Rhodobium gokarnense: one gene and its partner. The protein of the gene in region 1 binds, or shares a complex with, the protein of each later gene. Links are inferred from orthologs where the notes say so. Each region holds a gene or a part of one and is shown on either strand. Other genes may lie near its edges. The genes, in order: M2319_RS21850 and xseA.

Region 1 (5,746 bases):
GCCGTGGATGCCGAGCTTTTCCTCCACATTGGCGCAGACGAGGTCGTTGGCGGCACCCAAGCTGCCGTCCTCGTTGACGAGGTATTTCGGCACGGCAAAGAGCGAGATGCCCCTGGTGCCGGCCGGCGCATCGGGCAGGCGCGCCAGCACCAGATGGACGATGTTGTCGGTGAGGTCGTGCTCGCCATAGGTGATGAAGATCTTCTGGCCGAAGAGGCGGTAGCTGCCGTCGCCGGCGCGCTCGGCGCGGGTGCGCAGCGCGTTGAGGTCGGAGCCGGCCTGGGGCTCGGTCAGGTTCATGGTCGCCATCCACTCGCCCGAGACGAGCTTCGTCAGATAGCGCTCCTGGACCTCGGGGCTGGCATGGGCGGCGAAGGCCTCGATGGAGCCGACGGTCAGCGTCGGGCCGACGCCGAAGGCCATGGAGGCCGCGTTCCACATCTCCTGGGTCGCGGCCAGCATGATCGTCGGCAGCCCCTGGCCGCCGAATTCCTCCGGCGCCGAAAGCCCCGCCCAGCCGGCCGCGCACCAGGCCTCGTAGACCCGCCGCCAGCCCTCCGGCATGGTGACCTTGCCGTCCTTGAAGTGGGCGTGTTCCGCATCGCCGACGCGGTTCAGCGGCGCGATCTCCTCGCTGGCGAACTTGCCGGCTTCCTCCAGGATGGCGTCCATCAGGTCTTCGCTGAGGTCGCCGAAACGACCATCGGCAAGAAGCTCCGAGACGCCGGTCATGTGCTTCAGGGTGAAGGCGATATCGGATACCGGCGCGCGGTAGCTCATGAAATTCCTCCCGAAAGGACCGGCCCTCAGCCCTTGACGCCTGCGGCAAGCGGCGTCAAAACCGCGCCAGTTCGTATTTTTCCAGCACTCTATCGCCCCCCGCCGCCCCGTCAATGGCGGGTTGCGCGCGCCCGGTCTGCAAACCGGCCGGCGCCGGTTTCCCGGGACCGCCATGAAAATCTGGCCCATAGACCCTCTTCAAAAGCATTTCGACGACGACCCCGGCTTTGCCGAGGCGCTCCGGAACCTTGGCGCCGGAAGGCTTGTCGCCGTGCCGACCGAGACGGTTTACGGGCTTGCGGCCGACGCCACGAACGCCGATGCCGTCGCCGGCATCTTTGCCGCCAAGGAGCGGCCGAGCTTCAACCCGCTGATTTCCCATGTGGAGGATCTGGACGCCGCGGAACGCCACGGCGTCTTCGACGCGGCGGCGCGCACGCTGGCCGAGGCGTTCTGGCCAGGGCCGCTGACCCTCGTCGTGGAGCGCCGCAGCACCTCGCCGATCTGCGATCTGGCGACCGCCGGGCTGTCGACGGTCGGGCTCCGGGTGCCGGCGACCCGCGTGACGCGGGCGCTGACGGCCGCCCTCGGCCGGCCGCTCGCCGCCCCCAGCGCCAACCGCTCCGGACGGATCAGCACGACCACGGCCGAAGCCGTCGCGGCCGATCTCGGCGAGCGGATCGCCGGCATCGTCGACTGCGGGCCGACGCCCGTCGGCGTGGAATCGACGATCGTCGCCACCGTCGGCCCCGACCCGGTGCTCCTCCGTCCCGGCGGCATTCCCCGCGGCGCCATCGAAGAGCTTCTCGGCCGGCCCCTTGCGGCGCCGACGGACGCCGCGGACAGGCCCTCGGCGCCAGGCATGCTCGCCTCGCACTATGCGCCCGATGCCAAGGTCAGGCTCGATGCGGAGGACGTGCGGCCCGGCGAGGCGCTGCTTGCCTTCGGGCCGGAATTGCCGCCCGGAGCGGACGGCGCCATTGCCGTTGCCAACCTCTCGCCGGCCGGGGATCTGACGGAAGCCGCCAAGGCTCTCTTCGGCCTGATGCGCCGGCTCGACGCCAGCGGCGCGGCGACCATCGCCGTCATGCCGATCCCCGATGACGGGCTCGGCGAGGCGATCCGCGACCGGCTTTCCAGGGCGGCTGCACCGCGAAATATGCATCGTCCGTAAAATACACTTGTTGACAAGCGTCCCGGCTCCATCGTCTGATTTCCAACCCGGGAGTTACAGGAAACGCCATTGGCCACGCTTTACATTTCGCACCCCGTGTTCCTGGAACACGTCACGCCGCTCGGCCATCCGGAGCGCGCCGACCGCCTACGCGCCATCGACCGCATCCTGGAACATGAGCGTTTCCAGTCGCTGCAGCGGGACGTGCCGCCGAAGGCCACGATGGAACAACTGCTGTTCGCCCATCCGGAAGAGCACATCCTCGACGTCGAGGCGTCGATCCCGATGGAGGGCGTTGCCCATCTCGATTCCGACACCACCGTGTCGTCGGGAAGCTGGGAGGCGGCCTCGCGGGCGGCCGGCGCGGCAATCCTTGCCGTCGACGACGTCATGAAGGGGATCGTCCAGAACGCCTTTTGCGCGATCCGCCCGCCGGGGCACCATGCCGAGGCCGACACCTCGATGGGCTTCTGCCTCTTCAACAATGCTGCCATCGGCGCCCGCCAGGCGCAGAGGAAGCACGGCGCGGAGCGTGTCGCGATCATCGATTTCGACGTCCATCACGGCAACGGCACCCAGGACATCTTCTGGAACGACCCCACCGTGATGTACGCCTCCACGCACCAGTTCCCGCTCTATCCGGGCACCGGGGCGGCGAACGAGACCGGCGTCGGCAACATCGTCAACGCGCCACTCGATCCGGGCGCGGGCGGGGCAGAATTCCGCGAGGCGTTCGACATCGCGATCCTGCCGGCGGTGGAGAAGTTCAAGCCGGACCTGATCATCATCTCGGCAGGCTTCGACGGCCACGCCCGCGACCCGCTCGCCCATCTCAACCTGGTGGAGGCCGATTTCGCCTGGGCGACCAAGAAGCTGATGGACATCGCCGACCGCACCTGCGAGGGCCGCGTGGTCTCGCTCCTGGAAGGCGGCTACGACCTGGAATCCCTCGCCCGCTCCACCGCTGCCCATGTGCTGTCGCTGATGGGCTCCTGACGCCCGGCATCGCCGGGTTGACCTTTGGGGCTCGACGGCAAATCCTTGGGCGCGAGGGGAATCAGCGGGCCGCCTGCCCGTCATCAACGAAGGGATCGCGGAGTGGCCGAGAAAAGCGCGCGCGGAGCGGAAGCCGGGGCCGACATTGCCGACATGAGCTTCGAGAAGGCGCTGGCGGAGCTGGAGACCATCGTCGAAAAGCTGGAGCGCGGCGACGTCCCGCTTGCCGAATCCATCGCCATCTACGAGCGCGGCGAAGCGCTGAAGAAGCACTGCGACACGCTCCTCAAGGCGGCCGAGGCCAAGGTGGAGAAGATCCGCACCGACGGCGAGGGCAATCCGGTCGGCACCGAACCGCTCGACGTCGAGTAACCAAAAACACGCCGCTCACCTGAAAATACTGGCAAGCCGCGCCGCGCGCCCCATCTTTCTGCACTGCAGTCTTTCGGGAGCTTGCCCATGGTTCGCCCGCCAATGCCCGGCCATCCAACGTCCAGCCACCGGACCGGCGCATGAGCGCCGACAATCCGGCCATCGACACGGTGATCGCCGCGCGCACGCGCGATCTCGGCGGCTTCGAGGTGGCGCGGGTGCTGCCCTCGGCGCGCCGGCGCATGGTCGGGCCGTTCATCTTCCTCGACCAGATGGGACCGGCCGAATTCCTCACCGGCACCGGCATCGACGTGCGCCCGCACCCGCATATCGGGCTCTCCACCCTCACCTATCTCTATTCCGGCGCGCTGATGCACCGGGACTCTGAGGGCCATGCCCAGGTGATCCGGCCCGGCGAGGTCAACTGGATGACGGCCGGGCGGGGCATTGCCCATTCGGAGCGCTCGCCGGAGGAGGCCCGTGCGAAAACGCACGACCTCTTCGGGCTGCAGTTCTGGGTCGCGCTGCCGAAGGACCGCGAGGAGACGGACCCGTCCTTCATCCATTATTCGAACGACGAGGTTGCGACCGTCGTCGGCAACGGCATCGACGTGACGGTGGTCGCCGGCACGCTGTGGGGCGCGACGTCGGAGGTGGAGACCGTCGCCGACCTCGTCTTTGCCGACATCGCGCTCGATCCCGGCGCGGCCGTGCCGGTCGATGCCGACCACGAGGAGCGCGCGGTCTATGTGCTCTCCGGACGCATCGACCTTGCGGGCAGCACCTTTTCGGCCGGCGAGCTGGCGGTGCTGGCGCCCGGCCATGCCACCATCCTGAAGGCCGAAGAAGAGTCCCGGGTCGCCCTTCTCGGCGGGCCGACGGCCGACGGGCCGCGCCACATCTGGTGGAATTTCGTTTCCTCGTCCAAGGAGCGGATCGAGGACGCCAAGGCCGACTGGAAGGCCGGCCGGTTCCCGCTCGTTGCCGGCGACGAGACCGAGTTCGTCCCCTTGCCGGAGCAGTAGTGTCTAGCCTTGTTGACAGATCGCCTGCCGCAATTGGCCGCGGAGCCTCATGTGTCAATTTTACTTGACACGTTTACGGTTCTTGTGCCCTTGCTATAAGGCTTGGTGTTTTCCGAATTCTGACAGTGCGATACGGACGTGACAGACAAACCGAACACCCCGCTGCTCGATCAGGTGAGCAGCCCCGCCGACCTCAGGAAGCTCGACCCCGCCCAGTTGCGGCAGCTCGCCGATGAGCTGCGCGAGGAGGTGATCGACACCGTATCGGTCACCGGCGGCCATCTCGGCGCCGGCCTCGGCGTCGTCGAGCTCACCGTCGCCCTGCATTACATCTTCGATACGCCGGACGACCGGCTGATCTGGGACGTCGGCCACCAGTGCTATCCGCACAAAATCCTGACCGAGCGCCGTGACCGCATCCGCACCCTGCGCCAGGGCGGCGGCCTTTCCGGCTTCACCAAGCGCAAGGAATCCGGCTACGACCCGTTCGGCGCCGGCCATTCCTCGACCTCGATCTCCGCCGGCCTCGGCTTTGCCGTCGCCCGCGACCTTGCCGGCAAGCAGAACAACGTCATCGCGGTCATCGGTGACGGCTCGATGTCGGCCGGCATGGCCTATGAGGCGATGAACAATGCCGGCGCCCAGGAATCCCGGCTGATCGTCATCCTCAACGACAACGAGATGTCGATCGCCCCGCCGGTCGGCGCCATGAGTTCCTACCTTGCCCGGCTGGTCTCGAGCCGCACCTTCCTGCAGCTCCGCGATATGGGCAAGCAACTGCTCAGGCGAATGCCGAAGATCTTTCACGAGCCGGTCTCGCGCGCGGAAGAATACGCCCGCGGCATGTGGACGGGCGGCACGCTGTTCGAAGAGCTGGGCTTTTACTATGTCGGCCCGATCGACGGCCACAACCTCGACCACCTGCTGCCGGTCCTGAAGAATGTGCGCGACGTCAAGGACGGGCCGATCCTCGTCCATGTCGTCACCCAGAAGGGCAAGGGCTACGAGCCGGCCGAGCGCTCCACCGACAAGTATCACGGCGTCGCCAAGTTCGACGTGGTCACCGGCGCGCAGGTGAAATCGGCGGGGACGGCGCCCTCCTACACCAAGGTGTTCGCCGAGGCGATCACCGAGGAAGCGGCCAGGGACGACAAGATCGTCGCCGTGACCGCGGCGATGCCCGCCGGCACCGGCCTCGACAAGTTCGCCGAGAAATACCCCAAGCGCTTCTTCGACGTCGGCATTGCCGAACAGCATGCCGTCACCTTCTCCGCCGGCCTTGCCGCGGAAGGGCTGAAGCCGTTCTGCGCCATCTATTCGACCTTCCTGCAGCGCGCCTACGACCAGGTGGTGCACGACGTCGCCATCCAGGGCCTGCCGGTGCGCTTTGCCATCGACC
Region 2 (5,818 bases), on another replicon or contig:
GGCATCTACTATTTCTTCCCGGCCCTCGACGTCGACCAGCGGCGCAGCGCCTACATGGTGATGGCGCGCTCCAGCGCCACCGAATACGCCTCGATCCGCGAGACCGGCCGGCGCAAGGAATACACCGCCGGCGAGATGGCACCGAGCGTGCAGATCCGCGCCGGCGACGGATCCTATTCCGTCAATGCCTCGCGGCAGCGCTGGGGCGACTACTTCACCGCCGTGCGCGACGGCCAGGACCTCTACAAGGTCTGGGTCTATGGCGAGTTCGCGGCCCCCAACAACCAGTGGAGCACCTGGGCGGCCTCGCTGAGGATCTAGCTTCCCGAAAAAACACGTCCACCAACGGAGACACCGTCCATGTTCACCCTGTTCAAGTCGCTGACCCTGCGCCAGGCGTTGTTCAACCAGGCGCCGGTGCTGATCGCCAGCCTGGCGATTGCCGAGATGTTCTACAAATTCCACAGCTTCCTGCTGGAATCGATCGCGTTCCTGGCGACCTGGTTCGTCCTCGACCTCGTCGTCTCGCTGCTGTTCGGAACGGCGACGAAAAAGCCGGACGCGACCTGAGCACAGCCGCGGGGCTGCCATGAAAACGGCAATTATCGGTGCGATCGTCGTCGTCATCGCCGTCGTGGCGGTTTTCGTGGGGTTGCAGATGTCGGCCAAGGACGAAAAGGGCAAGACACCGAAACCGCCGGCCGCGGACAAGGAAGTGCCGATCGGCATCCCGGTCCCGGAGGCGGAGTTCGAGGAGATGAAGGAGCGGGCGCGCAAGCCGCGCCCGGAGACCGGCGGCGGGCAGGCCGACCCGACCGGCAAGAAGCCGGACAGCGCCGACTGAGGCGCCGCGCGCCCGGCCGGCTCAGCTCCAGTCGCCGATGACGGCCTGGACGACGGCAAGGGCTGCGACAGCGGCGGTGTCGGCGCGCAATATCCGGGGCCCGAGCGGTATCGGCGTGACGAACTTCTGGGCCTTCAGGACCAGCCGCTCGTCGCGGGAAAAGCCGCCTTCCGGGCCGATCAGCACGGCGAGCGGGCCCTGGGAGAGGTCTGCCAGCGCCGGGATCGGGTTGAGGCCGTCGCTCGCCTCGTCGCAAAAGATCAGCCGCCGGCCGGGCTCATAGGTCGGATAGCGCTCGATCAGGTTGGCGAGCGCCACCGGCTCGCGCACCTCCGGCACCGCGAGGATGCCGCACTGCTCGGCCGCTTCGACGACGTTCCCCTCCATGCGCTCCAGATTGACCCGGCTCGCCTGGGTATGCTGGGTCAGCACCGGCTGCAGCACCCCTGCCCCCATCTCCACGGCCTTCTGCACCATATAGTCGAGGCGCGCGTGCTTCAGCGGCGCGAACAGGTAGTGCAGGTCCGGTAGCGGCGTCTGCGGGCGGGTCTGTTCGACGATCGCCAGCGTCACGTGGCGGCGCGTCGCCTCGGCGATCTCGGCCTTCCACTCGCCGTCATGGCCGTTGAAGACCAGCACCGCATCGCCCGGCCCCATCCTCAGGACGTTGACCAGGTAGTTGGCGTGGGATTTGTCGAGTTCGATGCGGGCGCCGGAATTGATCGAGGTTCTCAGATAAAGACGCTGCATGGTGAATTCGTAACGCGGCATGATCCCTCTTTCGCCGATTTCGCGGGTTGCGGCCGAAGCTGCCGAAACGGCAGGCCGGCTGAGGCGGGTGGGCGCCCGCGGCGCTTGACCGCCGGCAAGGCCCATGTCTCCCTTGGCACCGGAAGGAGGCAGCAGCTTGACCGATTCTCCATCGAATGTCGGCGAGTTCACCGTGTCGCAGATTTCCTTTGCGGTCAAAAGGACCGTGGAGGACGCCTTCGGCTATGTGCGCGTGCGCGGCGAGATCTCCGGCTTTCGCGGCCGCCATTCCTCCGGCCATGCCTATTTCGCCCTGAAGGACGAAAAGGCCCGGATCGAGGCGGTGATCTGGCGCGGCGCCTTCTCCAAGCTCGGCTTCATGCCCGAAGAAGGGCTGGAGGTGATCGCGTCCGGCAAGCTGACGACCTATCCGGGCTCGTCGAAATACCAGATCGTCATCGACCGTCTGGAGCCGGCCGGCGTCGGCGCGCTGATGGCGCTGCTGGAAGAACGCCGGAAAAAACTCGCCGCCGAGGGCCTGTTCGATGCGGAGCGCAAGAAGCGGCTGCCTTACCTTCCGAAGGTCATCGGCGTCGTCACCTCGCCGACCGGCGCCGTCATCCGCGACATCCTGCACCGGCTCGACGACCGCTTCCCGGTCCGCGTCGTCGTCTGGCCGGTCCGGGTCCAGGGCGAGACGTCGGCTGCGGAAGTCGCCGCCGCGATCCGCGGCTTCAACGCGCTCACCCCCGGCGGCAAGGTGCCGCGTCCCGACATCCTCATCGTCGCGCGTGGCGGCGGCAGCCTTGAGGACCTGTGGGGGTTCAACGAGGAGGTCGTCGTCAGGGCGGCGTCCGAGTCGCAAATTCCGCTCATATCCGCCGTCGGCCACGAGACGGACACGACGCTGATCGACCATGTCGCGGATCTGCGTGCGCCGACGCCGACGGGCGCGGCCGAAATGGCCGTGCCGGTGCGCTCCGAGCTGATCGCCGCGATCGACGACCTCGCGCGGCGCCATTTCGCCGGGCTCCTGCGCTATCTCGACGGCAGGCGGCGCGAGCTTCGGGCGCTTGCCCGGGTGTTGCCGAAGCCGGAGGATCTTGTTGCCGTGCCGCGCCAGCGCTTCGACGTTGCCGCGGGCCGGCTCGGCCGGGCGCTCGGCGCCAACACCCACGCCCATGCCACCCGCTATGCCCGGGTCTCTTCCCGGGTCTCCTTCGGCCTCGTCCAGCGGGCGCTGGAGACGCGCCGGCGCGACCTCGACCGGGCGGGCGAACGGCGGCGCCACGCCCTCACCCTTGCCCTCAACCGGCACCGGGCGCGCTTCGATGCCCGCGCAGGCCGGCTGCGGCCGGGGCTCGTCGCGGCGCGGGCGGCGGACGCGCGAAAGGCGCTGAACAGTGCCGAGCGCCAGTTCGGCGCCGCCCTCCTCCTCCGTCTTGAGCGCGGCCGGGCACGGTTTGCCGCCACCGCCAAGCTGATGGAATCGCTCTCCTACAAGCGGGTGCTGGCGCGCGGCTTTGCGGTCCTGCGCGACGCCGACAATGTGCCGGTGTCGAGCGCGGCGGCGATCTCCGGCGGCGACGTGCTCGACATCGAGCTTGCCGACGGCCATGTGGCCGCAATCGCGGGCGAAGCCAAAACGACGACACCGAAGAAGAAGCCGGCGAAGGCGAAGCCTGAAAAAACGAAAAAGCCGGACCAGGGGCAGCTCTTTTAGGGCGGGAACACGCCGGCGGCTCTGGTAACAAAAAAATTGCCTGAGGGAGGACAGCGGGCGATGGATCTGGACCTGACCGAGGAGCAGCGGCTGATCCGCGAGACCGCGGCGCGGCTCGCCGCCGACCGGCTGGCGCCGCTTGCCGAGACGCTCGATGCGGGCGGCGGCCGCGAGCCGTTCCTTGCCAATCTGAAGCTTCTCGCCGAAAACGGCTTCATGGGCCTCAACGTTACCGAAGAGCATGGCGGCAGCGCCGCCGGCACGGTCGCCTTCGCCCTTTCCGTGCGCGAATTCGGGCGGGCCTGCGCGGCGACGGGCGTCACCGTCTCCGTCACCAACATGGTCGGCGAGGTCATCCAGGCGGTGGGATCCGAGGAGCAGAAGGCGCGCCACCTGCCGAAGCTCTGCGACGGCAGCTACCCGGCCGGTGCCTTCTGCCTCACCGAGTCCGGCGCCGGGTCCGATCCCTCCTCCATGACAACCCGCGCGGTCATGGACGGCAACGAATGGGTGCTGAACGGGGCGAAACTCTACATCTCGTCCGCCGAATACGCCGGCGTCTTCGTCGTCTGGGCCGTCACCGACCCGGAGGCGCCACGCGGCAAGGGCATCACCTGCTTCCTGGTGGAGGCCGGCGCGCCGGGCATGACCATCGGCAAGGCGGAAAAGAAGATGGGCCAGACCGGCTCGGCCACCAACGAGGTCACTTTCCAGGACTGCCGCATCCCCGCCGATGCCGTCATGGGCGAGGTCAATGACGGGTTCCGGATCGCCGTTGGCGAACTCACCGGCGGGCGCATCGGCGTTGCCTCGCTGGCGCTCGGCATTGCCGAAGCCGCCATGGACCTTGCCAAGGCCTATGCGGTGGAACGCGAGCAGTTCGGCCGGGCGATCGCCGACATGCAGGGCGTGCAATGGATGATCGCCGACCGGGAGACGGAGTTGGAAGCGGCCCGCCTCCTGATCCTGCAGGCGGCCTGGCTGAAGGAAGCCGGCCGGCCCTTCGTGCGGCAAGCCTCCATGGCCAAGCTTTACGCCACCGAGGCGGCCCAGCGCGCCACTTATACGGCTTTGCAATTGCACGGCGGAGCGGGTTACATGAAGGACTATCCGCTCGAGCGCTTCGCCCGCGACGCCCGCATCACCACCATCTACGAGGGAACCAGCGAGATCCAGCGGCTGATCATCGCACGGGAAACCCTGAAACCTTTCAGATGACCGCCGTTCGGCGATTTACCGATCGTCCGCAACGCCTTAAAGCATGTATGGCGCGCGCCGGTTTTTGAGACGGGTCAAGGCAAAGCGCAGCGTTTTGGTCCATAATTGTCGCCAATCATTGGCGAGGAGGGAAAAATGGCAATCAAGGACATCGTCACCGTTCTCGACCTCAACCGGGACGGACCGGCTCCGAAGATGGCCGTGGAAGTCGCACGCTTCGTCGGCGCCCACGTCACCGGGCTGTCGCCCATCGTCGAGCCTGTGGTGCCCGGCTACGTCACCGCGCCGATCCCCGGCGACTTCCTGGAAGCCTCCATCCGCCAGGCCCGCGAGCGCGCGGAAAAGGCCGCAGCCGGCTTCGAAGACGCCATCAAGCGCAGCGACATCAACGGCGAGACCAGCCTCGTCACCATCGGCGACGGCGCCTGGGGCGGCCTTCTCGCCCGCACAAGGCTCTCCGACCTCGTCGTCATCGGCCAGGAGGACGCCGACCATCCCGAGCCGTTGCGCGAGGCGCTGATCGAGGCCGCCCTGTTCGATTCCGGTGTGCCGCTCCTGCTGGTGCCCTATGTCTCCTCGCCGACCTTCGCCGACCGCAAGGCGATGGTCGCCTGGGACGGCAGCCGCACGGCGAGCCGCGCCGTCCATGCCGCCCTGCCGATGCTGGAACTGGCCAAGAAGGTCACCGTGGTGTGCGTCGAAAACGGCTCCCGCTCCGAAGGCGAGGCCGGCGCCGACATCGCGCTCTATCTCGCCCGGCACGGCCTCAAGGTGGAGATCGACCGCATCCCGATGGCGCCGACCGGCGTCGGCGACACGCTGCTCAACTATGTGGCGGACAACGCCATCGATCTCGTCGTCATGGGCGGCTACGGCCACAGCCGGATGCGCGAGTTCATCATCGGCGGCGCCACCCGCTCTATCCTGAAGTCGATGACCGTGCCGGTGATGATGGCGCACTGACGCCGCACCAGGCCGAAACCGTTAACCCTTTCGGCAGATTCCGCGCCCGGGTGCCCCGCACCCGGGCGTTTTCGCGGCAACTGTTGCCTGCGACGAAAAACCGTTTCCAGGCAAGCTTCTAGGCGGATTGTAGACGGATTATACTTGGCTGATCACGGTCTATTGGCTTGCCAACGGGCCGAAAGACCCGAAATAGTCCTTCAGCAATCGTGATTTTGTCATGATTGAAGCCGAAAAGCTTTTCTCCGGACGCGTCGAGTGCGGCGCGTTTTTCTGGCAGAATCGATCCCGGATTCACGCGCAATCGGTGATTCGGTGCC

What was found.
Region 2: the proteins of M2319_RS21850 (region 1) and xseA are in contact, whole or in part, in a cryo-EM structure (PDB 8TXR), measured with the Escherichia coli proteins. The link is inferred for Rhodobium gokarnense from one-to-one orthologs.

The regions. Positions count from the first base shown.
Region 1 is NZ_JAOQNS010000017.1:37,426-43,171, reverse strand. What follows is about bases 1,767-4,687. They hold M2319_RS21850 (exodeoxyribonuclease VII small subunit), read left to right. Parts: upstream 1,767-3,052; coding sequence 3,053-3,322; downstream 3,323-4,687. Other genes in these bases: dxs (1-deoxy-D-xylulose-5-phosphate synthase), read left to right, coding at 4,486-4,687; M2319_RS21845 (pirin family protein), read left to right, coding at 3,463-4,347; M2319_RS21855 (histone deacetylase family protein), read left to right, coding at 2,024-2,950; M2319_RS21860 (L-threonylcarbamoyladenylate synthase), read left to right, coding at 1,767-1,954. In the rest of the region: M2319_RS21865 (acyl-CoA dehydrogenase), read right to left, coding at 1-780; more of M2319_RS21860, read left to right, coding at 953-1,766; more of dxs, read left to right, coding at 4,688-5,746. UniProt on the Escherichia coli protein: Bidirectionally degrades single-stranded DNA into large acid-insoluble oligonucleotides, which are then degraded further into small acid-soluble oligonucleotides.
Region 2 is NZ_JAOQNS010000006.1:113,995-119,812, reverse strand. What follows is about bases 1,025-4,017. They hold xseA (exodeoxyribonuclease VII large subunit), read left to right. Parts: upstream 1,025-1,718; coding sequence 1,719-3,317; downstream 3,318-4,017. Other genes in these bases: M2319_RS12090 (acyl-CoA dehydrogenase family protein), read left to right, coding at 3,378-4,017; M2319_RS12100 (16S rRNA (uracil(1498)-N(3))-methyltransferase), read right to left, coding at 1,025-1,615. Outside these bases: M2319_RS12115 (hypothetical protein), read left to right, coding at 1-321; M2319_RS12110 (hypothetical protein), read left to right, coding at 361-570; M2319_RS12105 (hypothetical protein), read left to right, coding at 590-844; more of M2319_RS12100, read right to left, coding at 866-1,024; more of M2319_RS12090, read left to right, coding at 4,018-4,535; M2319_RS12085 (universal stress protein), read left to right, coding at 4,671-5,498. UniProt on the Escherichia coli protein: Bidirectionally degrades single-stranded DNA into large acid-insoluble oligonucleotides, which are then degraded further into small acid-soluble oligonucleotides.